2 regions of the Salinibacter ruber DSM 13855 genome follow, and region 1 is predicted to be linked to the other one. Evidence: predicted binding sites of a transcription regulator. Region 1 holds the regulator's gene; the other holds the start of a gene.
The links. Region 1 encodes HrcA, which represses chaperone genes, less so after heat shock. Its sites were predicted from a motif close to TNTTAGCACTCNCNNNNNGNGAGTGCTAANA; they were not measured.
Positions count from the first base shown of each region.

Region 2: the regulator HrcA is predicted to act here: its motif matches at 11,264-11,294, upstream of groES (co-chaperone GroES).

Region 1 covers NC_007677.1:2,918,550-2,933,730, forward strand. The annotation lists gene SRU_RS12320 (acetoin utilization protein AcuC) at 305-1,441, opposite strand; gene SRU_RS12325 (serpin family protein) at 1,645-2,916, shown strand; gene SRU_RS12330 (acyl-CoA thioesterase) at 2,951-3,367, opposite strand; gene SRU_RS12335 (acetyl-CoA carboxylase carboxyltransferase subunit alpha) at 3,406-4,413, opposite strand; gene SRU_RS12340 (TIGR02757 family protein) at 4,632-5,474, shown strand; gene SRU_RS12345 (flavin reductase family protein) at 5,399-5,941, opposite strand; gene dnaJ (molecular chaperone DnaJ) at 6,082-7,248, opposite strand; gene SRU_RS12355 (nucleotide exchange factor GrpE) at 7,348-8,010, opposite strand; gene hrcA (heat-inducible transcriptional repressor HrcA) at 8,129-9,220, opposite strand; gene sppA (signal peptide peptidase SppA) at 9,823-11,628, shown strand; gene gpmI (2,3-bisphosphoglycerate-independent phosphoglycerate mutase) at 11,675-13,246, opposite strand; gene nth (endonuclease III) at 13,356-14,204, opposite strand; gene SRU_RS12380 (Lnb N-terminal periplasmic domain-containing protein) at 14,311-15,181, shown strand, end outside.
Region 2 covers NC_007677.1:2,611,115-2,626,295, forward strand. The annotation lists gene SRU_RS11125 (6-phosphofructokinase) at 1-826, shown strand, start outside; gene SRU_RS11130 (Nif3-like dinuclear metal center hexameric protein) at 873-2,030, shown strand; gene SRU_RS11135 (zinc ribbon domain-containing protein) at 2,378-3,154, shown strand; RNA gene rnpB (RNase P RNA component class A) at 3,254-3,682, shown strand; gene secG (preprotein translocase subunit SecG) at 3,825-4,208, opposite strand; gene SRU_RS11150 (NUDIX domain-containing protein) at 4,279-4,836, opposite strand; gene SRU_RS11155 (hypothetical protein) at 5,148-5,603, shown strand; gene SRU_RS11160 (RsmE family RNA methyltransferase) at 5,658-6,377, opposite strand; gene SRU_RS11165 (BamA/OMP85 family outer membrane protein) at 6,465-8,276, opposite strand; gene SRU_RS11170 (hypothetical protein) at 8,275-8,679, shown strand; gene mutY (A/G-specific adenine glycosylase) at 8,857-9,921, shown strand; gene SRU_RS11180 (hypothetical protein) at 9,966-10,457, opposite strand; gene SRU_RS11185 (DUF2085 domain-containing protein) at 10,577-11,056, opposite strand; gene groES (co-chaperone GroES) at 11,345-11,635, shown strand; gene groL (chaperonin GroEL) at 11,731-13,413, shown strand; gene SRU_RS11200 (bifunctional acetate--CoA ligase family protein/GNAT family N-acetyltransferase) at 13,573-15,181, opposite strand, start outside.

The DNA of each region.
Region 1 (15,181 bases):
GTTCTCCTCCGTTACGCTTAGGCCTTGACACCCTCGGGGATCGATTTCGTCGTACTGTAAACGTATTATCAAATAAGGACTTGCCCACCGCAGCGCTATTCTCCCTCGCCCTCCACGCTGATGGCGATCTTTTTTGTTCATACGGCACGCCTCCCTGTAGGACTCTGGAGCATTTTTGCCTCCGTCTCCATCCCTACAGCAAGTTTCTTCACTACGTGAAAAGCGCAGTTCATACACATATGGAGGCGTTGACCGCCCCCGTTAGCGGTGCGGCGACGAGACTCCCCACCGTCGCCCCGTCGGATTACGCGTAGTGCCAGTGCGACGCCACCTGTTCCAGGGCCTGTTCGCTCGTGCGTCGGTTCTGCGTCTCGATGGAGGACTGGCGGGGCACGTCGAACGTTCGCTCGGGGTCGTGAAGGGTCGGCGTCAGGGAAGCGTCGAGGCGTGCCTCCCACCGCTCCCGGTAGTCGTTGGGGAGGGTGTCCGGCAGCTCGCCGCCCAGAACGATCAGCGCGAGAAGAGCCCAGATTCGTGACACCGTGTCGAGCTGGTATCCCCCGCCGAGGGTGCAGAGCAGGCGTCCCTCGGCGTGGTCGTCGGCGAGGGCAAGGAGGCGGCGAAAAATCGTGTCGTAGGCCTGCGTCGTGAGAAGAAGATCGGCCAGCGGGTCGTTGAAGTGGGCGTCGGCCCCGCACTGCGCGACGATCACGTCCGGCTGGAAGTGCTGGAGGGCGTGGGGCACCACGTGCTCGAAGGCGTCCAGGTAGCTGTCCGGCTCGGTGTACGGGGCCAGCGGGACGTTCAGCGAGAAGCCCCGGCCAGCCCCCTTGCCAATCTCTTCGACGTGTCCGGTACCTGGGAAGAGGGCGCGGCCCGTCTCGTGGAGGCTAACCGTGAGCACCCCAGGATCGTCGTCGTGCAGATGCTGGACGCCGTCCCCGTGGTGCACGTCCACATCCACGTAGGCGACGCGGAGCCCCTGCTCGCGGAGCGCGTGGATGGCGACCGACAGGTCGTTGTACACGCAAAACCCAGAGGCCCGGGCCCGGTGCGCGTGATGGAGCCCGCCCCCAAACTGGAGCACGCGGGTCGCGTCCCCGTCGCCAATCAGCCGCGCCCCGTGGAGCGTCCCGCCCACGAGGCCACGGGCCGCGGCGTCCATGTTCTCGAAGACCGGCACATCTCCTGTGTCGAGGCCGAAGGCGCGGGCCTCCGGGGGCGGCGTGCCGTCCGACGCGGCCTCCACCTTCTCCACGAACTGCTCGCCGTGGACCCGCCGCACTTCCTCCCGGGTCGCCACGGAAGGCGCTACGGGATTGAGGGGCGCCCCGAGCGCCGCCAGAAGGTCCATCGTCATCTCCTGCCGAACGGGGCTGAAGGGATGCTGGGGGCCGAAATGGTAGTCGAGGTAGCGGTCGTGGAACAGGAACGTGGCCATGTGTGCGGGCGAGAGTGAAACGGGCGGTGCGGAATCTGGCCCTCGGGGCACGCCGCGGGGCACCCGAAAGGTAGACACTGCCAGGGCAATCCGTCAACGAGCCGCCCGCGGGCCTGGGCATTGGTCGACGCTCACGGGTACTGCAACCCCCAGGTTGGACCGACACAGCGCATCCCTCAGCCCCCAAAGCTCCCTCATCCGCCATGCCATCCGGTCTCCACCCGCCCGTTTCCGCCCTCGTTCGCCGGCTCGTGGCCGCGGGGCTCCTCGTGTTCTTCGGGCTCGGCTGCGACTCGACCGGCCCGGAGGACGCCGCTGACGCCCCGCCGCCGCGGCCCCTCACGGCGGCGGAGGATCAGGTCGTCGACGCCGACAATGCGTTCGGCCTGACGCTTCTCCGGAGCACCGTGGACACGGAGGGAACGTCCAAAAACGTCTTTCTCTCGCCGATCAGCGTGTCGATGGCCCTCGGGATGACGCTCAACGGGGCGCGTGGAGAGACCCGTTCGGGCATGAAAGCGGCATTGGAAAAGCAGGACCTGTCCCCCACCGACATCAACGACGCCTACCGCGGACTCATCGACCTCCTCGAAGGGCTTGACCCGAACGTGGAGGTGGCCCTTGCCAACTCCATCTGGTACCGCGAGGGCCTCCCAGTGAAGCAGGCCTTCATCGACACGAATCGGGCACACTTCGACGCCGAGGTGGAGGCGCTCGACTTTGCCGACCCGTCCGCGTCCGACCGGATCAACGGGTGGGTAAACGACCAGACGCGCGGGAATATCGAGAAAATCGTCCCCAGCCAGATCCCATCGAACCCCGTGATGTACCTCATCAACGCCATCTATTTCAACGGCCCCTGGCGGGACCAATTCGATCCCTCGAACACCGCGCCCGAGCCTTTCCACCGCGGCGACGGATCGACCGTTTCGGTCCCGATGATGGAGAAGACGAAGAACGTGGTGCATCCCACCTACCAGGCCGAGCAGTTCCGGGCCGTCGACATCGCGTACGGGGACAGCCTCTACAGCATGACGGTCTTGCTGCCCCACGAGGACGCGTCGGTGCAGTCGGTCGTGGACAGCCTCGACACCGAGACGTGGACGGAGATGACCAGCGGACTATCTCCGCAGTCGCTCAGTCGCCTGAAGATGCCGAGGTTCACCCTCCGCTACGGGAAGACGCTCAACGACGTGCTCAAAGACCTCGGGATGGGGGTCGCGTTCACGGGACGAGCCAACTTTCGGGGCATCGCCGACCTGTCTCTCGCAATCGACAAGGCAAATCACAAGACCTTCCTCCGGGTCGACGAGGAGGGCACGGAGGCCAGTGCCGCGACATCGGTCGAGATTGAGCCTATTTCCTCCGCCCCGCCCTCATTCGTCGTGGACCAGCCTTTCGTCGTCGCCATCCGCGAGCACCACTCCGGGACGAGTCTCTTCCTCGGCACCATCATGGATCCGACCGCCGGGTAAACGAAGACATCCGTGGTCCCCGCGCTCCCCGGAACTATTCCTCGAGAAGCGGGGCGAAGGCCTCCCGCACCGCGGCCGGGGCGCGAACGGGCTCGCGCGCCTCCGCGTCCGTGAAGCAGAGCGTAGTGTGCCCGGTGACAAGCGCGTCGTCGTCTCCCTCCCGATACACCGTGTAGTCGATGGGGACGCGGACCGTGGGCATCTGCGTGAAGTGCGCGTCCACGACGAGCGGGTCGTCGTAGTGGGCCGGGCCGTGGTAGTCGACCTCCACGTGCACGACCGGCATGATGATGCCGTTCGCCTCAAGGTCTCGGTAGCGGACCCCAGCGTGGCGCAGGGCCTCCGTCCGGGCCACTTCGAAGTAATCGAGGTAGTGCGTGTGGTAGACCACCCCCATCGGGTCGCACTCCCGGTACCGGACGCGGTGGGCATGCGAGTACGTATAGGCCATGGCCGAACCTGAGTGCGCCGTGGAGGGAAGACAGGGGGCTACGCGGAGGCGGTCATGGGCTCGGCCGATTCGTAGGCGCCCAGGGCGTCGAACTTTTCGAGCCGCTGGTCGAGCAGCGCCTGCGGATCGAGGTCTTCAAGCTCATCGAGGGCCTCGGCCACGGCCGCCCCGACGGCCTGGTAGGTCCGCTGCGGATCGCGGTGCGCCCCGCCAACGGGCTCGGGCACAATCTCGTCGACGATGCCCACCTCCGTCAGGTCCGTGGCCGTGAGTTTGAGCGCCTGCGCCGCGTCCTCCTTGTGGTCCCACGAGCGCCAGAGGATCTGCGAGCAGCTCTCCGGCGCAATCACCGAGTACCAGGCGTTTTCGAGCATCAGGATGCGGTCGCCCAGCCCGACGCCCAGGGCCCCCCCGGACGCCCCCTCGCCAATGACGACGATCACGACCGGCGTCTCCAGGCGCGCCATCTCGAAGAGGTTGTGCGCGATGGCCTCGGCCTGCCCGCGTTCCTCGGCCCCCATGCCCGGGTACGCGCCGGGCGTATCCAGGAGCACGACGACCGGCTTTCCAAACTTGGCGGCCATCTTCATCAGCCGCTCCGCCTTGCGGTACCCCTCCGGGTTGGGCATACCGAAGCGCCGGTACTTCCGCTCCTTCGTATCGCGCCCCTTCTGGTGCCCCATGATCATCACGGTGCGGTCGCGATAGCCAAACCGGCTCCCCGTAAACTGCGCCAGCCCCCCCACAATGGATCGGTCGTCGCCAAACTTCCGGTCCCCGCGCAGCTCCGTAAAGTCCTCCGTCAGCGCCTCGATGTGATCCAGCGTGTAGGGGCGCTCCGGGTGGCGCGCAATCTGCACCCGCTGCCACCGCGTGAGGTTGCGGTAGATGGAGGTCCGGAGCTGCTCCACCCGCTCCTCCAACGCTTCAATCTCGTTGGAGAGGTCGTCCTGCGTCTCCGCGTTGAGCTCCCGCATCTCGGTGAGCTTGTCCTCAAGCTCGACGAGGGGCTTCTCGAAGTCGAGCAGGTGTTCGTCGTCGGCCATGGCAGAGACAAGTTGGTTTCGGGCGCATTTCTATAGGGTGCCACAAATAAGCCGTCTGGCGACGGGAATGGCAATACGTCGGGAAGCAACGGCCCGTGTAAACACAAAGTTTTCCAGAAGGAGAGGACCACCCGGGCCACAGAGCGGCCATCAGGAACGCACCTCCACAGTGCCCGTCCGGGTACGGCGCGCCAGCCCCGAACGAGTTCTGTCCCCACGTGGCCACCCTCGACGCCCTTCAGGAGTACCTCGACACGCTCGTCGACCGGTACGAGCGTCCCCCTTTTATCGACGACGATCCCGTATCCATTCCCCACGCCTTCGACGACCCCCGCGACCAAGAGGTGATCGGACTCTACGCGGCGCTGCTGGCGTGGGGCCGGCGCGACGTGATGCTTCGCAAGCTCGAGGAGTTGTGCGAACGGATGGGCCACGCCCCCTCCCGTTTCGTGCGAACGTTTGACCCGGCCACCGACGCGGAGGCGCTCGATGGGTTTGTCCACCGCACCTTCCAGCCCATCGATGCGGTCTGGCTGACCGCCAACTTGAGCACCGCCCTCGACCGACACGAGACCGTCGAGGGCCTGTTCGCGGCGCACCGTCCCGACGACCCGGACGGCTCCCCCGTAGCGGCAATGCTCCAGGGCGTGAGCACGACCCTGCTCACGATCGACGACGACACCCCACAGCGCCTCCGCAAGCACCTGGCCCGGCCCGAGGCGGGGAGCGCCTGCAAGCGGCTCAACATGTACCTCCGGTGGATGGTGCGGCCGGGCCCCGTCGACCTCAACGTGTGGTCGGCCCTGGACCCGTCCGACCTGATGCTGCCGGTCGACGTACACGTGGGGCGCCAGGCTCGGGCGCTCGGCCTGCTGGAGCGGAAGAGCAACGACTGGACGGCGGTTCGGCGCCTCACGGCCATCTGCCGGCACTTCTGCGCGTCGGACCCCACCCGCTACGACTTCGCCTTCTTCGGGGTGGGGGCTCAGGACGAGTCGTTGGACGCGCGCTTCACGGGGGCCAACCGGGTGGACGAGAGCTCCTTGCCCACGCCCCGGTAGTCGCTCTTGTAGTACAGCACCGCCCCCTGGTCGGAGCGCTCCTCCACCTCCACCACGCGCCCGACGTACAGGCAATGATCGCCGGCCGGAATTGAATCGTGCGGGCGGCAGTGGAGAACGCCCGACCCGCCCTCAAGAATCGGCGTGCCGTGGGCGTCCCGCTCATGGGGCACCGCCTCAAACTGCTCGGCCCCACTCAGACCGGGAATGGCAAACTGCTCTGCGAGGTGCGCCTGGTTTTCGCCCAGCACGTGCACCGCGAACCGATCGCAGTGCTCCATCACCTCGAACATGCTCGCGTCGCGGCCCACGTTGAAACTCACGAGCGGCGGATCGAGCGCGACGCTCGAAAAGGACCCAATCGTGATGCCGCGCGCTTCCTGAGGCCCCCGGGCCGTCACCACGACAACGGGCGACGGCACCCGGCGCATCGACGCCCGGAATGTGCTTGGTTCGTCTTCGGCCATGGAGCAGGGTGGTGCACAAGAGTGGGGTGCGTGTCCCGAAGCGCATGTCCCCGGGATTCCTCATCTGGAAGAGGATCGTTCCAATGAGGCGACGGCCGGCCCGTTCGCTCCGAGTGTCGTCCGTTACGAAACTGTGTTCATCACGAGAAGACGTCGGAGACGCGACGGAAGAACGACTTCTGGGTGTCCTCCTCAGGGGGCCGGGGCTGGAAGTTGTCGTGCGCCCGAAGTTGGTCGAGGAGCTCCTCTTCCTCCGCGGTAAGCTCCTGCGGCGTCCAGACGTGCACGCGGATCATCTGGTCGCCCTGCCCACTTCCTTCCAGATCCGGCAGGCCGCGGTCCCGCATGCGGAGAATCTTGCCGGCCTGCACGCCGGGATCGACCTCCAGGCGGGCCTCGCCCTCCAGGGTGGGAACGTCCACCTCGGTGCCGAGCGCGGCCTCCGGGAAGGACAGGTGGAGATCGTAGTAGATGTCGAGCCCGTCCCGCTCGAAGTGCTCGTGGGGCTCCTCCTCAATCTCAATCCGGAGGTCGCCGCTCGGCCCGCCGCGGAGGCCGGCGTTGCCGGCGTCGCCCAGGGTGAGGTAGTTGCCCTCCATCACGCCCGGCGGCACGTTGATCGAAATCGACTCTTCGCCCTGCACGCGGCCCTCGCCGCCGCAGTCGTCACACAGGTTGTCGATGATGCGCCCCTCCCCCTCGCACCGGGGGCACGGCTGTACGTTGACCACCTGCCCGAACACGGAGCGGGAGACCTGACGGATCTCGCCGGTGCCGTCGCACTTCGGGCACATCGAGAAATTCTGCCCGCCCATGCCCCCCTCGGCGCCGGTGCCGTCACACGACTCGCACTCCAGGTACTTCTGAAGCCGGAGGTTCTTTTCGGTGCCCTCCGCAATTTCCTCGAGGGTCAGCGAGAGCGACACGCGGAGGTCGCTGCCCGGGCGTCCCCGCCCCCGCTCCGACCGACCGCGCCCGCGGCCCCCGCCCGGGGCGCCGCCGAAGATGTCGCTGAAGGCGTCGAAGATGTCTTCGATGTCGTGGAAGCCGCGCCCACGGCCCCGCCGGCCGCCGCCGGCCCCACTGTCGACCCCGTCGTGGCCGAACTGGTCGTAGCGCTGGCGCTTCTCGGGGTCCGACAGGACCTCGTACGCCTCCGACGCCTCCTTGAACTTCTGCTCGGCCTCCGGATCGTCCGGGTTCCGATCCGGATGGTACTCCATGGCCTTCTTCCGGTAGGCCTTCTTGATTTCCTTGTCGGAGGCGTCTTCGTCGACCCCAAGGATGTCGTAGTAGTCGCGCGGCATGTGACAGGAGCAGTTCGTTTGGAAAAGTGCGGCCTCGGGCCGCTGCGGCGGCGTGCAGTGACAATGAGAGCCAGCTACAGGGAGCTGGCAGGACCCTCGCTAGGCAGAGTCGGCCGCGCTGCCGCTCTCTGACGGCTCGGCGGCCACGACAACTCGGCTGTGACGGAGCACGCGGTCCCCCATCGTGTAGCCCTTCTGGACCTCTTGCAGGACGTTGCCCGGCTCTACGTCGTCGGACGGCTGCCGCATCATCGCTTCGTGCAGCTGCTCGTCGAACGGCTGCCCCTCGGCCTCGATCGGTTCCACGCCGAGGGACTGGAGCTGGTCTTGAAACTTGCGGTATACCATTTCCACCCCGCCCTTGAGCGTCTCGTAGGCCGACTCCGGATCCTCCGACACGTCGAGATCCTGGGCCGCGTCAAGGGAGCGTTCGAAGTCGTCGAGCACCTCGAGCATCGATTCGAGCACCGTCTCCTTGCCGGCCACGTGGCGGCGCTTCTTCTCCCGGTCCATGCGGCGGCGCACGTTTTCGAGCTCCGCCGCCTTGCGGAGCAGGCGTTCGTTCAGCTCCTCCCGTTCCGCCTTCAGTCCGTCCACCTCTTCGCGGAGGGCCTCGACCTCGTCCGTAAGTGCCTCGACGTCATCGGGGAGATCGGAGGCGGTGCCCTCCTCGTCGGCAGGGTCAGCACTGTTGGGGGAATCGTCGGCGGCTGGGGACGCGTCGTTCGTCGTCGGACGACCGTCGTCGGGGGCTTCACTCACAGTCAACAAGAGGGTTCGTGGGACAAGACACGGGACAGACTACACGAGCGGCCGCCGGCATTCGCCAGCGACCGCTAACGGCGTTCGGGGCGCGCCCCCGGGGCCTGGGGACAGTGAATCAGGACGGAACGGACGGGTCCGTCGTCTCGTCGTCCGCGGGCCGGTTCACTACGGCGGCCATGTTCTCGACGAGGGCCACGGCGCGTCCGTAGTCCATTCGCTTCGGCCCGATGACGCCGAGGGAGCCCACCGTATCGCCGAGCTGGTACGGGGACAAGACGATGGAGTAGGCGTCCATCTCCTCCTGATCGGTCTCGCTCCCGATGCGGACGACGGCCTGTCCCACGGCGTCGGGGTTGGCCTCGAACAAATTCTCAATCACCTGCACAATGCGGTCCTCATCTTCGATGGTTTCGATGAGGTGCCGCATATCGTCAGGCTCCTGGAATTCGGGCTGAGACAGAATGTTCTGCGTGCCGTCAAACTGCAGGCGACCTTCATCTGGCTCGCTGAAGAGGATCGAGGCCTCGTCGAGCACGAGCGCGATGAGCCCCGTCTCGTCGGGCAGGTCGTCGAGGCGCTCTTCGTAGGTGTCCCGGATCTCGTGCAGGGTGAGGCCGGCGAGGCGCTCGTTCAGGGTCGACACGATGCGGTCCATCTTCGACCGCTTCAGGTCCGGCTCGAAGCTGAGGACGACCGTCTTCACGAGCCCCCCCCGCACGCTGAGCACAAACATGAGGCGCGACCCGGACAGCGGCACGATGTCGAGCCGGTCGAGCATCGCGGTGGAGAGGCGGGGCGTGAGGGCGATGCCGAGCAGGTTGGTGAGCTTGCTCAGCAGACGGGTGCTCTCGCTCAGCAGCTCGTCGGTATCGCTGACGAGGCGGGCGAGTTTGACCTTGAGCACCTCCTGCTCCACCTCCGAGAGCTCCGGTGTGTCCATCAGCTCGTCGACGAACGTGCGGTACCCGAGTCGGGTGGGCACGCGGCCGGCGGAGGTGTACGGGTGGTCGAGGTAGCCCATGTCCTCCAGGTCCGCCATGGTGTTGCGGATGGAGGCCGGGCTCAGGTCCACGTTCGCGTCCTTGGCCAGCGACCGCGACCCCACGGGCCCCGCCGTGTCGACGAATTGTTCGATGACGAGGCGAAGGATGTCGCGCTCACGCTCGCTGAGGGACGGCCGATCGTCGTTCGCATCAACAGGGCTCACAGGGGCGTGAAGGGGTTTCTCAAACGGGTGTCCAGGCCGTTGTGCAGAGTGGTCTGTCCCCCAACCCGACTTTGCTGGGCACTTTCCCCAGTGGGACCCGCCCGTCAACACCGACGGATCCGTAGGTGGGACGCAGCCCCGGGTAGAGAGACAGGGTTGATCATCTAGTGTACTTCACACCGGGGCGCGAGTTTCCCTTGCGCGCGGCTGCTCCACGGCAGTCGCATCAACCACGACACGCCCTACACCGTCGCTTTGAGCTTGACTCAGCGCCCATCCCCCCTCCGAAGCGGCCACACCGGCCGGATGGACGGGCCCCACGAGAGCGAAGCGAGGGCCGACGGGCATGCCCTTGGGGGCTGACGAAGTACATCAAGGTTGGAAGCGACGGCAGGAAGTGCATTTGGGTCCCAAATGCCCGAAAAACAGGCGACCTGAGGTTCGTTCGAACCACACAGCCGTTTGGTGCGATTGCCCGAGCGGCTGCTCGTGGGCCGCGGGCCGCATTGAAACGGCAGCCCCGCCACCGAATACACGTGCACTGGTCGTGTGTCCGCTTTGCCCGACCGTCACCGACCTCCCACTCCACCCCGCCGTTCTTCATGCGCTTCCTGTCGACCCTCGCCGCCAGCGTGATCGGGACCCTCGTTGCGCTGGGGCTTATCGTCTTCTTCTTCGTCTTCTTCTTTTTTGCCGTCTCCCTCTCGGCCGACCAGACGCCGACCGTCCAGTCCGGGTCGGTCCTTACGGTGCCCCTGTCCGGCGACATTCCGGAGCGCGTGACCAATGATCCCTTCCAGAAGGCGTTCGGGGGCGGCCCGAGCGTTGACCTTCGGGGCCTTCAGACTGCCCTCCGGAAGGCGAGCAGCGACTCTCGGATCGAGGCCGTCTGGCTGCGGACGAAGGGGGTGAGTGCCGACTGGGCCACGCTCGAAGAGGTGCGGCAGGCCGTCGTGCAGGCCCGCGAGAGCGGCCTCCCGGTCCTCGCGTCCAGCGACGAGTTTGGCATGACGGAGAAGGACTACTTTCTGGCCAGCGCCGCCGACAGCGTCTTTACGGCCCCGCAATCCGCATTCGAGTACAACGGCTTCGGGACGACGGTCACCTTCTTCGACGGCGCCCTCCAGCGCCTCGAGGTGGAGCCGCAGCTCATTCGGGCTGGGAAGTACAAGAGCGCCGGGGAGCCGTTCGTGCGCTCGGACCTGTCGGAGCCGAACCGCGAGCAGCTTACCGCCCTCCTGGAAACGACGAACGAGCAGTTCATGACGGCCGTCTCGGAGGCCCGGGGGCTCTCGACGGACGCCCTCAACCGCCTCGCCGAGGAGAACGCCCTTCTCAGCTCCGCGGCCGCCCTGGAGGAGAACCTCATCGATGGGCTTCGCTACGAGGACGAAGTGCGGGACCGGCTCCGCGGCCTCGTGGACACTTCGTTGTCGGGCGATCTGCCCACCGTATCCATTGCCGACTACCAGCGGGTGTCGGCCGAGAGTGCCGGCCAGTCGTACACCGGGAGCGGACAGGTCGACATCGTGTACGCGCAGGGCCGCATCGTCGTCGGCGACCCGAACGGCCAGTCCCCCATCGGGGGCTCCCAGGCGCTGGGCTCGACGCCCCTGACGGAGGCGCTGGAGACCGCGCGGACCGATTCGCGCACGGAGGCCGTCGTGCTCCGCGTGAACTCGCCGGGCGGCAGCGCCGCGGCGTCGGAGGCGATGTGGCGCGCCGTGAAGCGCACCGCCAACGAGAAGCCGGTCATCGTATCGATGGGGGACGTGGCCGCCTCGGGCGGGTATTACCTCGCTGCGGGCGCGGACTCCATCATGGCGGACCCCACGACCACGACCGGATCCATCGGGGTGTTTGGCATACTCTTCAACGCGGAGGGGCTCTTTGAGGAAAAGCTCGGGGTCACCTTCGACGGCGTGCGCACCGGCCCCTACGCCGACCTCTACTCCACCACGAAGCCCCTGAGCCCGGACGAGCGGCGGCTCGTGGGCGGCTCCATCGACCAGACGTACAACACCTTTCTCCGGCGCGTGGCCGACGCCCGCAACATGGACGTGGAGGCGGTCGATGAGGTGGCGCAGGGCCGCGTGTGGTCGGGGCGGGACGCCAAGGAGGTCGGCCTCGTCGACACGACCGGCACGCTCGCGGACGCCGTGGCCATGGCGGGGGCGGCCGCGGGCCTCGGGGACGGCCCCTACCGGACGCGCACCCTCCCCCAGCCGAAAACCATCGTGGAGCGCTTCAGCGAGCAGTTTGCGGCCCAGGCACAGCAGGTGTGGCGGTCCGCCACGACGAATGCGCTTGAGCGCAAGTTCTGGCGCCAGAAGCAGATGTTCGACCGCATGATGGGCACGCACGGCTCCATCCAGGCCCGGCTGCCCTTCGAGCCCACGATCGAGTAGACCGGGAGGCGACGCGGCCTCCTCAAACCGAGCGGCGGCCGTCCTGCTACGAGGCGGCGGCCCGCTCGGCGGGCACGAGGACCTCCCCGTCCATGGCGTCGGGCACGTCTTCGCCGAGCAGCGTTAGGATGGTGGGCGCGACGTCGCCGAGCTTCCCATCCCGCACCGGCCCCTCAAACCCATCTTTGAGAATGATGTGGGGCACGAGCGCAGTGGTGTGCGCCGTGTGGGGCGACCCGTCTGGGTTCTGTAGCCTGTCGGCGTTGCCGTGGTCCGCAATGATACTCACCGAGTAGCCCTGATCGCGGGCGGCCTCCACCACCTGCCGGGCGCCGCGGTCCACGGCCTCGCAGGCCGCCACGGCCGCCTCGAAGTCCCCGGTGTGGCCCACCATGTCGGGATTGGCGAAGTTCAGGACGGCGAGGGTGTAGTCCGCCTCACGGAGGGACCGCGAGACGCGATCGGCCAGCTCCGGCGCGCTCATTTCGGGCTGTTGGTCGTAGGTGTCCACCTTCGGCGACGGCACGAGGACGCGGTCCTCCCCGTCGAACGGGGCCTCGCGCCCGCCGCTGAAGAAGTACGTGACGTGGGCGTACTTCTCCGTCTCGGCGGCCCGAAGCTGCCGCCCGCCCCGCGCACTGAGGACCTCGCCGAGCGTCCCCTCCAGGTTGAGCTTCTCGAAGGCCACCGGCAGGTCGAACTCGTCGTCGTAGGGCGACATCGTCACGAACAGGAGGTCGTCGGGGCGCTCGCGCTCGAAGCCGTCAAAGTCGGCCTCGGTGAAGGCCCGCGTGAGCTGACGGGCGCGGTCCGAGCGGAAGTTGTAGTAGACCACCGCGTCGCCGTCCTCGATGCGGGTGCCGTGGTCCCCGAACGCGTCCGCGTCGTCGGCCCGAATGCGACGGGGCTCCACAAACTCGTCGGTCACCCCGTCGTCGTAGCTCGCCTTCAGGGCCGTGACGGGGTCGTCGAAGGCCGCCCCCGTCCCGTCCGTGAGGAGCCGGTAGGCCCGCTCGGTGCGGGCCCACCGCTCGTCGCGGTCCATTGCGTAGTAGCGCCCCACGATGGAGGCAAGGCGCCCCACCCCGATCTCGTCGGCCTTCTTCTGGAACTGCTCCACGTAGTCGACGCCGCCGTGCGGATCGGTGTCGCGCCCGTCGGTAAACGCGTGCACGTTCACCTGCGCCGGGGCGAGCCCTTCGCGCCGGGCCAGCTCCAGCAGCCCGTACAGGTGCTCGAGGTGGCTGTGCACCCCCCCGTCGGAGAAGCAGCCCATCAGGTGGAGCTTCTGGTCGCTGGCCTTCGCGTGCCGGGCGGCCCGGACCAGCGCGTCGTTCTCGAAGAAGGACCCGTCCTCGATGGCCTTCGAGATGCGCAGGATCTCCTGGTACACGACCCGTCCCGCCCCCAGATTGGTGTGCCCAACCTCCGAGTTGCCCATCTGCCCGTCGGGCAGTCCCACCTCCAGCCCGGACGCCTTCAGGACGCCGTGGGGGTATTCGTCGTAGAGGTGATCCACGAAGGGCGTATCCGCCTGCTCGACGGCACTGACCGAGGGGTCGTCGGCCAGGCCCCAGCCGTCGAGAATGAGAAGGAGGTGGCGTTTTGAGCTGTCCATCGAAATGGGTGTTGATGGGTCGGGTGTTACCGCGAAATGTCGGGCGGGGAAATGGGCGTTTGCTCGCGTTCGGCCTCGGGCCCTGTGCCTGCCTGCTCCTCAACGGCCGTCACCCATTTACCCGATAATCCTTGACCTGCTTGGTCGGCTCGCCCGTCGAGGTGCGGACGACCTGCATGGAGCCGCAGCGGGGGCACGCGACCTGTTCGAGGTCGTAGCGATCCACGTGCGTCTCGGGGTCGTCGAAGTAATGGTCGCTGGTGGTGCAGTAGTAGGTCCCCGCCGACGAATCCAGCCCGTCGATGGGGTCCGGCAGGCGCTGGAGACGGTCGTAGTGTTTGCACTCCTCGTGGATCGGGCAGTCGTGGCAGTCCGGCGAGCGGGCCGTGCAGGTATACCGGCCGTGCAGGATGAGCAGATGATGTGCCTCGCCCCATTCCGCCTTGGGGATGACGCGCTTGAGCTGTTGCTCCACCTTTTTGGGCGTCGTGGCGTCCTCCTTGACGAGGCCGATCCGGTTGGCGACGCGGAAGACGTGGGTGTCCACCGGCAGCGCGTCGGCGTCGTGGGCCACCTGCGCCACGACACGGGCCGTCTTGCGGCCCACGCCCGTCAGGGTCTCCAGGTCGTCGATGGTCTCGGGCACCTTCCCGTCAAAATTGTCGACGACCTGCCGGGCCATCCGGGCCAGGTAGCCGGCCTTGTTGTTGGGGAAGGTAATGGACTGGATGTAGGGGTGAATGTCGTCGGGCGTGGCCTCCGCAAGGGCCTCCACCGCCGGGTACGCGTCGAAGAGATCGGGGGTCGCCTTGTTAACGCGCTCGTCGGTGCACTGGGCCGACAGGATGACCGCGACGAGGAGCTGGTATGGGGTGTCGTACTGGAGTTCGGTCGTCGGGCGGTCGATGCGCTCGCGGAGTTCCTCGAGAACAACGTCGGCACGGTCGGATCGTCCCACGGGGGAAGGGTGCGCTGGTTCAAAAATGACATCCGCGCGTTGAACCCACGGGGCGGGGGAACGTTCGAGGCGCGACCAATTTGCCCAGTGCTTCACGTCGTGCCCCATGGCCCCTTCCGTCTCCATCCGATCCCTCCTGTGCGCGCTCGGGGTCGCGCTGCTGCTCGGCGGGGGGGCCGCCCCGCTTTCGGCCCAGCCGCCCCGGCTTTCGGCGGAGTCGGAGGTGTCGATGGTGACCATCCTGCCCGGCGATCCGGTATACTCCATGTTCGGGCACAGCGCCCTCCGCGTCCACGACCCGGCCCAGAACATCGACCGGCTCTATAACTACGGCACCTTCGACTTCAGTGACCCACTGTTCATTCCCAAGTTTGCGTACGGACACCTCCGTTACTTTCTGAGCGTGGTGCCCTACCAGCGGGCGCTGCGGGCCTACCGGCAGCAGCGGCGGCCGGTCCTCGAACAGACGCTCAACCTGACCCGCACGCAACGAACGGCGCTCTTTCGGGTGCTGCAGGTAAACGCCCGCCCCGAGAACCGCCACTACCAGTACGTCTTCTTCTTTGACAACTGCTCCACCCGCGTGCGGGACGCCCTGGAGCAGGCCCTCGGCGACGCCGTGCAGTTTGGGAGGCGGCCCCGCCCAGACGCAACCTTCCGGCACATGCTCGACCCCTACGCGGCCAACCTGCCGCTCGTCGACCTGAGCTTCGACCTTGCCCTGGGCACCCCGGCCGACCGTCGCGTGACGCCGCGGGAGGCGCACTTCCTGCCCGACTACCTGTTCGAGGCGTTCGCCCACGCCACCGTGCAATCGGGCGACACGACCCGTGCACTGGTGGCCCGGACCGACACGACGCAGTGGATCGACGGCTACGAAGCAACCCCCACGGCCTTCCCCTGGCCCCTCGTGGCGGGGTGGACGATTCTCGTCCTCACGCTGGGCTGGACCGGCTGGCAGGCCACGACCGGACGCC
Region 2 (15,181 bases), 310 kb from region 1:
GGACGCCCTCGTGGCGATTGGCGGCGACGGCACCATGTCCATCGCCCACCGCCTCACCGACCTCGGCGTCGACATCGTGGGCGTGCCCAAGACGATCGACAACGACCTGGTGGGCACCGACCGGACGGTCGGCTTCGACACGGCCGTCAGCACCGCGACCGACGCAATCGACCGCATCCATACGACGGCACAGAGCCACCACCGGGTGATGATCGTCGAGACGATGGGCCGGTACTCGGGCTGGATTGCGCTCCACGCGGGGGTCGCCAGTGGCACCGACGTGATTCTTCTGCCCGAAATTGAGTATGAGGTGGAGACGGTTGCCGACGTATGCCGCGACCGGGAGCGGAGTGGGCAGCGCTTCACGATCGTGGCGGTGGCGGAGGGGGCCCGGCGCAAGGAGGGCGACTACGTGGTCCAGGAGCGGGGCGACGAGTACACCGACTCCATCCGCCTCGGCGGCATCAGCCGCGTCCTCGCCGACCAACTGCGGGAGCACCTCGACACCAGCATCCGGACCACCGTCCTCGGCCACATGCAGCGGGGCGGATCCCCCACGGCATACGACCGCACTCTCGCCACGACCCTCGGCACCCGCGCAGCCACCCTGGTCGCGGAGGGAACAACGGGCGTCATGGTTGCCGTCCAGAACGACGCATTCACGCAGGTCCCGCTCGACGAGATCGCCGGCAAGACCCGCACCGTGCCCCTGGACGACCCGCTCATTGCTTCGGGGCTGGATGTGGGCACGTCGTTCGGGGTCGCCGTATCGGACCTATCGGAGGCAGCCTCCCACAGCAAGCCTGCCTCTCCCATCCAGCCCTAGCGGCAACCGCACTGCCCTTCACTCCGAAACACTTTTTCCCTCGCCCATGCCCGACGCACCCGCCATCGATGACATCACGACCGCCCTCGAAGCGTGGGCCCCGCCCGGGTCGGCGCAGGACTACGACAATGTCGGCCTGCAGGTGGGCGATGCGTCTCGATCCGTCACGTCCGCCGTGCTGGCCCTCGACGCCACGCCGGCGGTGCTGGCGGAGGCGAAGGCACACGACGCCGAGCTCGTCGTGACCCACCATCCCCTCCTCTTCCGGCCGCTCGACGGCGTGACGGCCGACGGGTACGTGTCCAACCTGGCCCTCCAGTTCGCGGAGGCCGGCATTGGACTCTACAGCATTCACACCAATCTCGACGCGGCGCCGGAGGGCGTCTCGTTTGCACTGGCCGAGCGCCTGGGCCTCACCGACGTCGGCTTTCTCGACGGCTTCGCGGACACGCTCTACAAGCTGGCCGTCTTCGTGCCGGAGGACGCGTTCGACGAGGTGCGGCGGGCCCTCGCCGACGCGGGCGCCGGCCGGATCGGCGACTACGAGGCCTGCGCGTTCGCGTCGGAGGGCACCGGCTTCTTCAAGCCCGGGGCCGGCGCCGATCCGCACATCGGCACGGCCGGGGGCGACGTGGAGTCCGCACACGAGCGCAAGCTGGAGGTGGAGGTCGCCCGCTGGAACTTGAGCTCCGTGATGGCCGCCTTGCAGGAGGCCCACCCGTACGAGGAGGTGGCCCACGACCTCTACCCGGTCAAGCAAAAGAACTCGCGGGCCGGGCTTGGCGCCCTGGGGCACCTGGAGGCCCCGATGCCGCTGTCGGCATTTCTCGACCGCGTGGCGACGCGCCTCGACGCCGGAAGCCTGCGATACGCGGGCGACCCCGACGCGACCGTCGAGCGCGTGGCCGTCTGCGGCGGCGCCGGGAGCGACTTCATTGGCACGGCCCGGGGCGCCGGGGCCGACGCCTACGTTACCGCGGACGTCAAGTACCACGAGTTCTTCGAGACGCTCGGCCACGACGGCACGCCCCAGATGGCCCTCGTCGACCCCGGCCACTACGAGACCGAGGCCCTCACCGAGGCCCTGCTCCGCGACCGGCTGCGGGAGACGTTTCCGCAGGTCGACTGGCACCGGACCGACACCACCACCAGTCCCATGCGCACGTTTGTGTCCGCAGGGGATGCAGGAACCGTGTCTTCTTGAGCATCACCGCCAGCGTTGGCGGCACGTGCCGTCACAGAAACCGTCACAGAAATGGCCGTAGTGCGTGATGCGTAGTGCGTGATGCGTATTGCGTGATTGTTGTGCCCCCACCGAGGCTACCGAGCTCCCTGCAATACGAAATACGCAATACGAGATACGCAACACGAAATGCTCGGGAACGCCAGTACCCCTTCCCGCCGCCCGTTTCGTAGCCGTTTGGCAACCTCCCCTGGTGTTTTTGCACGAAATGGAAGAAGTCCCATATGGAGGTACGAACCTCCGCCCAGTGTGAATGTACATGTTGGATGGTGTTCATCCGCGCTCAAATGATTAAAAACAGCTAGTCTATGCCGACTGCTCGAAAGAAAAAGACGGATGTGGAAGATCAGCTCCGTGCCCTGGTCCGGCTCCAACATATTGACAACCGGATTGACCAAATCCAGAAGCTCCGCGGCGACCTCCCCGCCGAGATTCGCGACTTGGAGGACGAGAAGGCGGGCCTCGAAACGCGCCTCGACAACTACGAGGAGGAGGTTCAGGAGCAGAAGGTGGCCAAGCGGCAGGCCGAACTCGACATCAAGGAGGCCGAGGGCCTCATTGACAAGTACGAGGAGCAGCAGCTCGAAGTCCGCAACAACCGCGAGTTCGACGCGCTCACGAAGGAGATTGAAAGCCAGGAGGAGCGCATCGCCGAGGCCGAAGAGACCATCGAGGAGGCCGAGGAGACCATCGAGTCGAACGAGGGGGCCATCGAGGAGACGCAGGAACGCCTCGACGAACTCGAGACGGTGCTCGACGAGAAGCAGGACGAGCTCGAAGAGGTGGTCGACGATACGGAGGACGAGGAGAAAACCCTCGAGGAGCTCCGAGACGAGGCGTCCGAGAAGGTGGACAGCCGCTACCTCAAGGCCTACTCGAAACTCCGCGATCGCCTCCGCGACGGCCGGGCCGTCGTGCCGCTCAAGCGAGGCGCCGCCGCCGGCTTTGCGGTCCCGCCGCAGCGACAGGTCGAGATCCGGAAGCGAAAGACCGTCGTCGCCTGCGAGCACACCGGACGCATCATCGTCGACCAGGACCTCTACAACGAGACGGTCGACGAGATGAAGGAAACGCTCGACCTCTAGAAGCGCAGCCGCCCGCCGGGGCCGCTGCGCTTTTTTGCATGGGCCGCGTTGTGGGGGTACGCAGGACCTTCTTCCGGCCGGCACGGTACATACGAGGGACGTGCGAATCGGGTCATCGCTCCGTCGCATCCCGTCCATATGTGGTCGGGACGGCGGTGAGGAAAGTCCGAACACCACAGGGCCCCGTACTTCCTAACGGGAAGGCGTGCCAGTCGCCACTGGCGCGACGGCCCGTGCAACAGAGAGCAGTCCCGCCCCGGCGGCCGTCGGGGTAAGGGGTGCAAGGGTGCGGTAAGAGCGCACCGGCGTTCTGGACGACCGGAGCGGCCCGGCAAACCCTACGGGGTGCAAGGCCAAGCGGCACCGGCCCCGGTGACCACCGGGGCAGAAGGCTGCCCGCCTCATCGGTGCAGGTAGGCCGCTTGAGGCGACCGGCGACGGTCGTCCCAGATAGATGATGACCTCCTCGTCGTCCGGCGCGGCGCCGGGGCGAGCAGACCAAATTCGGCTTATAGATTTGCACGATCCGCCCGAACACGAGCGGCAGTCCCGAGTCGGGGCTGCCGCTTTTTTGTGTGTCCCCGTCCCGAAGAGAAATGGCGAGATGCCCAAAAGGCACCTCGCCGTCCACGTTGTCCGGCTCTACCGGCCGCCGCCGAATGCCCGAGGGCTAGTTCCCACCGCCCCCACTCTGGCCGCTTCCGCCGCCCGGACCGCCGCCCTGACCAGGAAGCGGTGCGGCGCCGCCTCCCTGGCTCGGGGGCGTCTGTCCCTGCTGAGACGGGGTGTCCTGGGCTCGCTGCTGGATGACACTCTCCTGCTCGCCGGTGTCGATAAAGAAGTTGGTGATGACGCACAGGGAAATAAAGACCGCCGCGAGGGTCCATGTCGCCTTCTCGAGCATGTCGGGGGCCTGTCGGGTGCCGAGCACCTGGCGGGTGGCCCCGCCGGAGGCGATGCCCGAGAGGCCCTGCCCCTGGCCGCTCTGCATGAGGATCACCAGGATGAGAACGGCCGCAATGAGGGCGATGAGGACGACCATGAATGAAAACATGTTGACCCGTCCGCTTTGTCAGAAAGAAGTTGATGGCGGAAATGCTTGTGTACCTCAACGACGGCGTACGCTACGGGGCCGCGGATGATTCGTTCAGGTGCGCCGCGGCGTAGACGAGCGCAGTAACCGTCTTCATGTCCCGGAGGTCTCCGTGGCGGGCCCGCGCAAGTGCCGTCTCGAAGTCCACCTCGACGACCTCCACAAACTCCCCGTCCGCGAGGGCCTGCGTCCCACGGTCCAGGTCGTGCGCGGTGAACACGTGGATCTGCTCGTTGCTGTAGCCGATGCACGGGTAGGCCGTCCCCACGTGCTCGAACCGCCCGGCCTGCCACCCCGTCTCCTCCTCCAGTTCTCGCGCCGCCACGTCCGCGGGGGCCTCCCCCGGCTCGTCAATCTTGCCGGCCGGCACCTCCAAGAAGGCACGCCGAGGCGGATAGCGAAACTGGCGCACCAGCAGCGTCCGTCCATCCTCGAACACCGGGACGATGGCCGACGCACCCGGGTGATCGATCCACTCGCGGACCGACGTCTGGCCGTTGGGCAGGCGCACCTCGTCGCGAAACGCCTTTAGCAGGGCCCCATCGACGAGTTGCTCGGAAGAGAGTTGAGCTTCGGTGAGATCACTCATCGGACGTGCGGCAGAAGAAGGCACGGTACGGGGCGGGCGCATCGCCGCGTTGGACGACGTCCCGGTGCCCATGGCAGCGGCTCAGTTGGGACCAGGTACGAGGCGACGGACGCCATGCTCCTCCCCGTCGTGGTTTTCATACAACGTGGTCTTCAGGAGTGCGGGACCGGTCTTCAATGGTAAGTGGCCCGATCGGACTGGGTCCTTGCCGTTTTCCTGCGTGTAGAAGGCACGGGGAACGCATTGAGGGTTTTCGTCAGGCGTCCGCCGCGGCCATTTCTCGTCTCTCCATTCAATGAGCTGCGTTCTTTATGCCTGTCTCCCGTTTACTGCGCTCCCGCGTGCTTTCGGACCTCGCGCTCGCTGCCACGTTCGTCTCGGGCCTGCTCTTCTTCGGGGGATGCGACGCGTCGGGCGGGCTTCTGAGCAGTCCGCCACGGGGCCTCGAATACGGACTTGAGCATCCCAGATTGGCCCCGGGCGACTCCACTGCCCTCCGGCTTACAAACAACCGGTCCTCTCCTGTCGGGTACAACCTCGCCTGTTCGCGGGCGGAACGGAAGACAAGCGATGGCTGGGTCGACGCCAACGTCCGACGTTTTGAAGCCTGCGCCCAGTACCTAGCCGTATTGAAGTCAGGCGGGACGGCGGCCACCCAAGTTCGCATCGACAGCACCGCCGAGGAAGGCGTGTACCGATTTGAAGCACGTGTCGAGCTGGACAGTGCCCCCCGGTCGGTCTTCACGGATCCATTCCGCGTCGAATAGGGGTGAAGGGACATCCGTCCGAGCCCCGTCTAGAATCCCCACCGACAGGCCGACTCAATTCCCCTGGGCCGTGATGACGGCATGTAGCGCCGCAATGCCTGCCGTCTCGGCCCGGAGCCGGCGTGCGCCGAGCGACACCGGCGTGGCCTCGGCCTCAACGGCCGCCTCGACCTCTGGTGGTGCGAATCCCCCTTCCGGCCCCACGAGCACGAGGGCCGACGCACGCTGTCGTGTGTCGGCCGCCGCCTGTTGAATCGGCACAGACTCTTCTCCCGCGTGACACACGAGCCGCGTCTCCCCCACGTCCCCGGCAAGGAGAGGCTCGATCGACTGCGGGGCCGCAAGGGCCGGAAGGCGGCTGCGGCGACACTGCTTCATCGCAGCCACCATGACGTTCCGGAGCCGCTCCTCCCGAATGGCGTCCCGTTCCGTCCGCCGTGTCCGCAGTGGCACGACGCGCCGCGCGCCCAGCTCCACCGCCTTCTCCACGAACGTTTCGAAGCGCGACCGCTTTTTCAGGATGCCCAGGGCCACCGTCACGTCCATGTCGGGCTCGCCCACGTTGTCCCGTTCGTCCGTGATCGTCCCCACCACTTGGTCCGGCCCCACGTGATCGATCCGTGCGCGGTACCAGCCGCCGTCCCCGTCGACCACGGTCATGTCGTCGCCCGCCTCCCCCCGCAGCACGGTTCGCAGGTGCCGCGCTTCCTCTTCCGGAAGCACAACGCGGCCGGCCCGAATGGCGGAGGGCGGGGCGTAAAAGTTCGTGGTCATTGCGCGCGACGGCTGTGGGGATGGCTCTGTACTGCCCCAACGAATGCGGCACGCCAGGAAACGGTCCGTTGCTCAGACTGGCGACGCTCAGAGCCCGACGGAGAGTCCCAGGTGCACGCGTCCGTTGGCCGGACTCTGCACCTGTGGGTTGAGGGCATAGCTGGCCGAGATGCGCCCGAGGGCCGTCCGCAGCCGCATCCCCAGGCCGTAGCCGGGGTGCCAGCCCTGCGTGGCCGTCGTGGCCCCCAGTGCCGGGCGCTCGACGTATCCGAGGTCGAAGAAGGCGTGCGCGTACGAGGCCCGATCCAGCTGCAGGCGATACTCCATGAGCCCGCGCGCCACGACATTCCCCGCGAACCGGTCCTCGTTGTAGCCTCGAAGCGAGGCCGCCCCGCCGAGCCGGAACAGGTCGCTCCGGTCGTAGTCCCGGCTGAGAAGTACGGAGCCGTCGCCCCCCGCAACAAAGACCTGCCGGTCGAAGAGCGGGAGGTACGTTCGCACGCGCCCCCGGAGGCGCTCTTGGCGGAACGAGTCGGAGACCCGCGTCGTGTCGCCGGAGGCCGCAACGCGGCGGAGCCGGCGCTCCTTGCGGCCCTGCGAGAGTTGGACGTTGAGCGAGACGCCACGCCGCGGATTCCGAGAGCGGTCGAGCTGCCGGTAGCGCACGCCCACGCCATAGAACAGGGTCGTGGCCCGAGGAATGTGCTGGCGAGCGCCGCGCACCGGCGTGCCCGCCGGGCCGGGCCGCACCGCTTCGCGGCTGAGGGTGGCCGTCAGTTCCAGTCCGTTGCCCAGCCGGTACCCGCCCTCAAGTTCGTAGACCCGCTCCCCGTACGTCGAGTCCCGCTGCTCGCCCCGAAACCGGCCGGCCAGCCGGACCGGACGCCCAAACAGGTACGGATCCGCGACGGAGACGTCGACAATGCTCGTTCGTCCGGGCCGCCGGTCGAGGGCAAATTCGGCCCGTCGCCCCCCGCCAAACAGATGCTGTAGCACCAGGTGCCCGCTGCCCACGAGCTGTCCCGAATCACGGGTCTGAGACGCGGGCAGGTAGCCGAGCACGGCGTCGAACGCCCCCGGCGGGGCCTCCTCGATTGGAATCTGAAGAACAGCCCCGCCGTCGTCCGCAACCCGCAGCTGGGGAGGCCCGACCGTCTCAAAGAGGTCGTGCGCTTGGAGGCGACGCTGGATGGCGTCCGGGTCGTAGCCGCGCAGGGATTTGTTCTCCTCCAGTCCCGCCAGGTACGCCAGGAGCTCCGGGGTGGCACGGGCGTCGTCCGGGGCCTCAACACGCCGGAGCCACAGCGCGGGCCCCTCGTCGATCTGGAGCGTAACCCGGAGGGCGGCCCTCTCGGCCGCGGGGGCCATCGTCTCCGCCACGCGTATCTGCGCGAGCGGGTGACCGGCCTCCTCGTATCGATCGAGCAGCCGGTGGATGTCCGCCTCCAACCGGTTGGGCCGGAGCGGCGCGCCCTCCTCGGTCTCCATGAGCGCGCGCAGTTCGGTCGCCGGCACGGCGCTGTCCCCTCTGAGACGAAGCGTCCCCACCCGCACCTGCGGCCCGCGGCGGGCATAGAATCGAACGTCGGGCCCGGCGCTGCTCGTATCGACGGACGCCGAATCGAGCGTCGCGTGGTAGTAGCCGTCCCGGCGCAGGTGACGGAGCACACGCCGCCCCACGGCCTGCAGGCTGTCAATGGGGGCCGTTGCGACCGTGTCGGGCCACGCGGCACGGGTTCCATCGAGGACGAGGTGCCACTGCGCCGCTTCGGTCTCCGGCGCGGGGGCGGCGGTCTGGGCCGCTGCGCGGCGAAGCCCCCCGCTACAGAACAGCCCCACGAGCACGAGCAACACCGCCCCGACCGTCGGGTATACGACATGTCGTCGGTGACCACTCATGATGCTGCTCCGCGTGATGACGCTCGTCCAGCGCGCTGCTGTGCCCCTCCTCGCCCTCGGACTCATGAGCCTTGGGGGAAACGCAGACGTTACATCCGTCGGATCGTTCGAACCCACCAATGAACCACGGGTTGCAGCGGCGTTCGAATCCCCGCCCGATACGCTGCGGGCGTCCGCCGAACCGGGCACCCCGCTCCTCCTCACACTCCCGGCGGAGCTGGACGGGAATTCCATCGACCGCTATTCGCTCCTGCGGGGCCCGGCACTGAGCGGGGTCGCCGGACGCTCCTTCGCCTGGATTCCCGAGGGCACCGAGCCGGGCACGCACGAGGCCCTCCTCCGCCCCCACGCCCCCGACATGCCCGCGGACACGCTCGTCCTCCGCATCGACCTTCACTCTTGACCGGAACCGGGGGCGCGACGCGTTTCGCATCGTCGTGGTTCGGACGGAGAGACGCCTCGCTGAAGCCCACCCAACCCAAAACCCTCAACCCTTAACGCTCACCCCTCAACCCTCAACGCCCTTCCCATTCCTGAGCTTTCCCCCACCGACCGGCAGCGTCAGGCGTTCCGCACCGACTTGCTCGATTGGTACGACACGCACAAGCGGTCGATGCCCTGGCGCGAGACGGACGATCCGTACCGCATCTGGGTCTCGGAGATCATGCTCCAGCAAACGCGGGTCGACACCGTACGGGACTACTATCACCGCTTCCTGGAGGCGTTTCCCACGGTCGAGGCCCTCGCAGACGCCGATCGAGACACCGTCCTGAAACACTGGGAGGGCCTCGGGTTCTACGCCCGGGCCCGCCACCTCCACACGGCCGCCCAGCATGTCGTCGACGAGCACGACGGCACCGTCCCCAGTACGATGGATGCCATTAAGGACCTGAAGGGCGTGGGCCCATACACCGCCGCCGCGGTGCTCTCGATCGCGTACCGGAAGCCCCACGCCGTTCTCGACGGCAACGTGACGCGCGTGCTGAGTCGCGTGTTCGCGGTGGACGAGGACGCCACCACGAGCGCCGCCGAGGGCCACCTCCGCGACCTCGCCAACGAACTCCTCGACCCCGATCGCCCCGGCGACTTCAACCAGGCGATGATGGAGCTCGGCGCACTGGTCTGCACCCCCCGCACGCCCCACTGCGACCGCTGCCCACTCAACGCGGTATGCCGCGCCCACGACGCCGGAACGGAGGAGGACTACCCCATCACCCCCGAGTCCGAGCCGGTGCCCCACGAGGACATCGCCGTGGGCCTCGTGTTCGACGACAACGACCGGCTCCTCATTCAGCGCCGCCCCGACGAGGGGCTGCTCGGCGGGCTCTGGGAATTTCCGGGCGGGAAGCAGGAGGGCGACGAGTCGATGGAGGCGGCGTGTCGGCGGGAGGTCCGGGAGGAACTCGGCGTCGGGATGACGGACGTGGAGCCCTTCTACACCCTCTCCCACGCCTACTCCCACTTCAAAATTACCCTCCACGCCTTCCGCGGCCGCCTCGCGGACGGCCCGCCCGAGGCCCGCGAGGACCAGCCGTTCCGGTGGGTCACGGTCGACGAACTGGACGACTATGCCTTTCCCCGGGCCAACCGGCGGTTGATAGAGGAACTGGTGCGGCGGCAGACCGAGCCCTCGCTCTTCGATTGAGCGGGACGGGCCTACTCGTCGATCCCCTCGGCCTCCACGGCCTGTCACATTCCCGATGCCCCCGCCTCGTCCTCCCCGAAGAGCGTCGTCCCGAGGGCGCCCCCAATTGCGCCGAAGATCGCGAACACGACGACGTTCAGCAGCAGGAGCGCAATCCCGGTCGCGGACAGAAGGCCGGGCGCGTCCCCCTGCATCTGCTGCATCATTTCCGGGGACATCCCCTGGCCGCCCATGTTCTGCATGAGCTGCTCCTGCACGTTCTGTTGGATCGCCTGGGAGTCGAGCCCGAGCGGGCGCAGCATCACGTCGAACAGGGCGGAGAAGACGGCCCCGGCCGCTCCGGCCGACGCCCCGAGCACCGCCCCGTCCCCCGACGCAATGGCCCCCGGGCTCCGGGCCGCGTACTGCTGCGTGGTGACGATCCCGCCTACGATGACGCCGAGGCAACAGATCGTGTTAATGAGCCCGAGGTAGGACGTGCTGAGAAGGCCGGTGACGACGGCACCGACCAAGATCGATTGCTGTCTGGGGGTCATGGGGTACGAGAGACGTGTTGTGCGGTTGAACGAGTGGGGTCCTGCGAAGACGCGGCGTGCCCCGGAGAAAGGTCGCACGAAATTAAGCATGAGCACCGCCAACTGAAAGGAGGGCGCTCCTATTCCGGACCACCCGTGCCGGAGGCCCGTGCCTTCCGGTGGAGCAGTCGGGCCGTGACGTAACTGGCCGCCACACTTCCAAAGAGGAGCCCGGTCAGGATGCGGCTCGTAGGCCCGTTGCCCCAGAGCTGCAACAGGGGCCCGCCCCAATCGAGCCCGAGCGGGACGAGCGCCCCCAAGAGCACGTACCGACCGTACGCCCCAAGCACAACCCACAGGTTCGTCCCCCAACCCGTCCCCAGCACCCCCACGACGAGCCCAACATAAATGCCGCTGCACCGGTCACAAAGCGCCACCGGGACGCCCCCGAAGTGGGGCGAGCGCCCCGGCAGCTGATGACACACCGGCGCGAAGCCCTCCCGCACCACAGCCTGGAGCGGAGCCGGCAGGATGGGAGGCAGCATCGCTAGAATGAGCACCCCGCTCGTGGCCGCCAGGAGGCCGTACCAGACGAGTCTTGTGCTGCGTGCGTTTGCCATGCATTTTGGAGAGGTCGGCATCGCTTCTAGCCAGGCCAGGATCGGGCCCAACTTTGCCTCAACTCACACATCAAGGCCGCCTCGTTGTTCGGAACGCCAGCGCGACACGACGCGAAGGGCCACCCCAGTGTCGCTAAGGGATCTTCACCCTGAGCCTCACCGCAATCAGGAACACAGAAGGGGACCCGGTGTTGACTAGCGTGGAGTTGCTATCACTCGCCACTGGTGAGTGATAACAGTCTCCGGAGCCTCATCCACACATCCCTCACAAGGCATTCCGAACAGATCATGACGAGCATCAAACCTCTCGGCGACCGCGTCGTCGTCCAGCCGAAACCGGCCGAAGAGAAGACCGAAAGCGGTCTCTACATCCCGGATTCGGCGAAGGAGAAGCCCCAGGAGGGAACGGTCGTCGCGACCGGTCCGGGCCGCGTCGAAGACGGCACTCGGATCGAGATGACGGTGGAAGAGGGCGATGATGTCCTCTACGGCAAGTACGCCGGCACCGAAGTGACGCTCGACGGTGATGAGTACCTCATCATGCGCGAGAGCGACATCTTCGGCGTCGTTGAAGGATAACGACCCGGCCGTCCCCGCGGCGCCCGGCGCCGCGGCTGCACGACCGACTCCCACTCCCGAACGAATTCCCCGAACGAAACCCTTTATACGCAACCATGGCGAAGCAGATCAAATTTGACTCTGATGCACGAAGCGCCCTCCAGGAGGGCGTGGACCAGATGGCGAAGGCCGTCAAGGTCACGCTCGGCCCGAAGGGGCGGAACGTCGTGCTTGAGAAATCCTTTGGCGCCCCGACGATCACGAAGGACGGCGTCACAGTCGCAAAAGAAATTGAATTGGAGGAGCGCCTTCCCAACATCGGCGCCCAGGTGCTGAAGGAGGCCGCGTCGAAGACCAACGACGACGCCGGCGACGGCACGACGACGGCGACCGTGCTGGCCCAGTCCGTCATCAACGCTGGCATGAAGAGCGTCACGTCCGGCGCCAACCCGATGGACGTGAAGCGCGGCATCACCGCGGCGGCCGAGGAGGTCGTGACGCACCTTCGCAACCAGAGCGACCCGGTCGAGGGCAAGGACCGCATCTCGCAGGTCGCCACGATCTCGGCCAACAACGACGACGCGATTGGCGATCTCATCGCCGACGCGTTTGAGCGCGTCGGGCAGGACGGTGTGATCACCGTCGAGGAGGCCCGCGGCATCGAGACGTACCTCGACGTGGTCGAGGGCATGCAGTTCGACCGCGGCTACCTCTCCCCCTACTTCGTGACCGACTCCGAGGAGATGGAGGCGGTGCTCGAGGATGCCTACATTCTCATCTACGACGACGAGGTCGGCAACATGCAGGACCTGCTGCCGATCCTCGAGAAGGTCAGCCAGACCAGCAACCCGCTGCTGATCATCGCCGAGGACGTGGAGGGGGAGGCCCTCGCCACGCTCGTGGTGAACAAGATGCGCGGCACGCTGAAGGTCTCCGCCGTGAAGGCGCCTGGATTCGGCGACCGTCGCCAGTCGATGCTCGAGGACATCGCCGTCCTCACCGGCGGCACGGTCATCAGCGAGGAGAAGGGCTACCGCCTCGAGAACGCCACGCTCGACTACCTCGGGCAGGCCGACCGCGTCACCATCGACCAGGACAACACGACGATTGTTGGCGGCGAAGGCTCGGAGGAGGAGATCGAGGCCCGGGTCAACCAGATCCGGCAGCAGATCGCCAACTCCACCTCCGACTACGACCAGGAGAAGCTGCAGGAGCGTCTCGCGAAGCTTGCCGGCGGCGTGGCGGTGCTGAACGTGGGCGCCGCGACCGAGCCGGAGATGAAGGCCCAGAAGGCGCTGGTGGAGGATGCGCTCAGCGCGACCCGCGCGGCTGTCGACGAAGGCGTGCTTCCGGGCGGCGGCGTGGCCTACCTCCGCGCCCTTGAGTCCATCGAAGAGGTCGAGGTCGAGAACGAGGACCAGGAGATCGGCGTCTCGATCGTGCGGGAGGCCCTGGAGGCCCCGCTGCGCCAGATCGCCGAGAACACCGGCCATGAAGGCTCGATCGTCGTCCAGAAGGTGAAGGACGGCGAGGGCGACTTCGGCTTCAACGCCCGCACCGAGGAGTACGGAGATCTTCTCGATCAGGGCGTGCTCGACCCGACGAAGGTCACGCGCTCTGCGCTGGAGAACGCCGCGTCCGTGGGCGGCATGCTGCTGACCACCGAAGCTGTAATCGCCGACCTCGAAGATGAGGACGACGACGACGGCGGTGGCGGCGGTGGCGGCGGCATGCCTGCTGGCGGTGCCGGCGGCATGGGCGGCATGGGCGGCATGGGTGGCATGGGCGGCATGATGTAACGCCCCTCTGCACGCTCGCGCCCATCCGGCGCGCGCCCCTGCAACCGAACACCAAAAGGCTGCTCCTTCCCGCTCGGGAGGGAGTAGCCTTTTTTATTTGTCGCCGTCGTCTGCACCTCTCGTTGTGGGCGCGTTCCGCCCCGTCGCGAGGGGCAGCCGTCAAAGGGTCTTTACGGCCTGTACCATTTCTCGCCCGTCGCCCCGCACGACCTCGAATCCGAGCTTCTCGCAGACCCGCTGCATGGCGTGGTTCTGCTGCAGGATGTCGGCCGTGATGCGGTCAAGGCCCTCCGTCGTGCCCACCTCCACGAGACGGCGCAGCAGCTCGGTGCCGATGCCCTCGCCCTGGTACTCGTCAATCACAAGCATCGCAAACTCCGCCTCGTTGCGCCCGGGCTGCTGGGTGAGGCGTCCCACCCCGATGATTCGGTCGTCTCCGTCCTCCGTGGGCCGCTCGGCAACCAGGGCCATCTCGCGGTCGTAATCGATGAAGCAGATGCGGGCGAGCCGGTCGTGGGCCACCCGCTGCTCCAGCTTCATCAGGTTGGCGTACCGCAGGTACACGCTCCGCTCGGACAGGCGCTCGTGGAAGGTCACCAGCTTGGGCTCGTCTTCGGGCCGGATGGGACGAATGGTCACCTCCTCACTGTCGGCCATCGCGTGCGTGCCGACGTACTGCCGCGGGTAGGGCCGGATCGCGGGCGTCGGCAGCTCGTCGTCGTCTTTCGTGTAGGGGTGCAGCACCACCCGGGCATCAAGGGCGAGCAGCCCGTCGTCGCCCGGCCGGGCCAACAGCGGGTTCACGTCGATTTCCTTCACGCGCGGTTGCTCCACCACCAGCTGGCTGAACCGCACGAGCAAGGTCTCCAGCGCGTCGAGGTCCACCGGCTCACGGCCCCGCACCCCCTGCAGCGCCTCGTAGATCTGGGTCTGCTCCATCATGCGACGGGCCAGGGTGCGGTTGAGCGGCGGCAGGCCGAGGGCACGGTCCTGATAGACCTCCACTAGCTGCCCCCCGGAGCCGAAGAGCAGCACCGGCCCGAACTGCTCGTCCATACTGCTGCCAATGATGAGCTCGTACCCGTCGCTCCGGTCGATCATGGGCTGCACCGTCACCCCGTCGAAGCCCTCCGCCACGTTGTTTTCGACCTGGGCGAAGGCGGCCTCAACGTCCGCGTCGCTCGTGAGGCCCAGGTGCACGCCGCCCACGTCCGATTTGTGCGTGATGGAGGTGGAGTGGAGCTTCACCACCACCGGATACCCAATCTCCTGCGCCGCCGCGACCGCCTCCTCGGGGGTCTCCGCCACCGGCGAGTCGACGGTGGGGATGCCGTAGGCCGCGAGTAGCTCCTTGGACGCGTGCTCGGTCATCAGCACGCGACCGGACTCGTGGGTGTCCTGCACGATGCCGGCGGCCGCCTCGCGGTCGGGGAGGCCCGGCTCGTCCTCCGGCAGGCTCGGCGTCTCGTAGAGGGCACGCAGGTTGTAGCTGTAGCGCCACATGTGGTTGAACACGCGCGCCGCGGTGTCCGGGTACGCGAAGGTGGGCAGGCCGGACTCGTTGAGGATGTTCTCGCCAGAGGCCACCGCGTCGCCCCCCATCCAGCTGGCCAGGATGGGCTTGTCGTTGTCGCGGGCGTAGGGCCGCAGGTGCTCGGCCGTCTTCGTGGGCTCGGTCATGGCCTGGGGCGTCAGGACGACCAGCAGCCCGTCGCTGTTTTCGTCGTTGGCCGCCACCTCCAGGGACTCCGCGTAGCGCTCCGGGTCG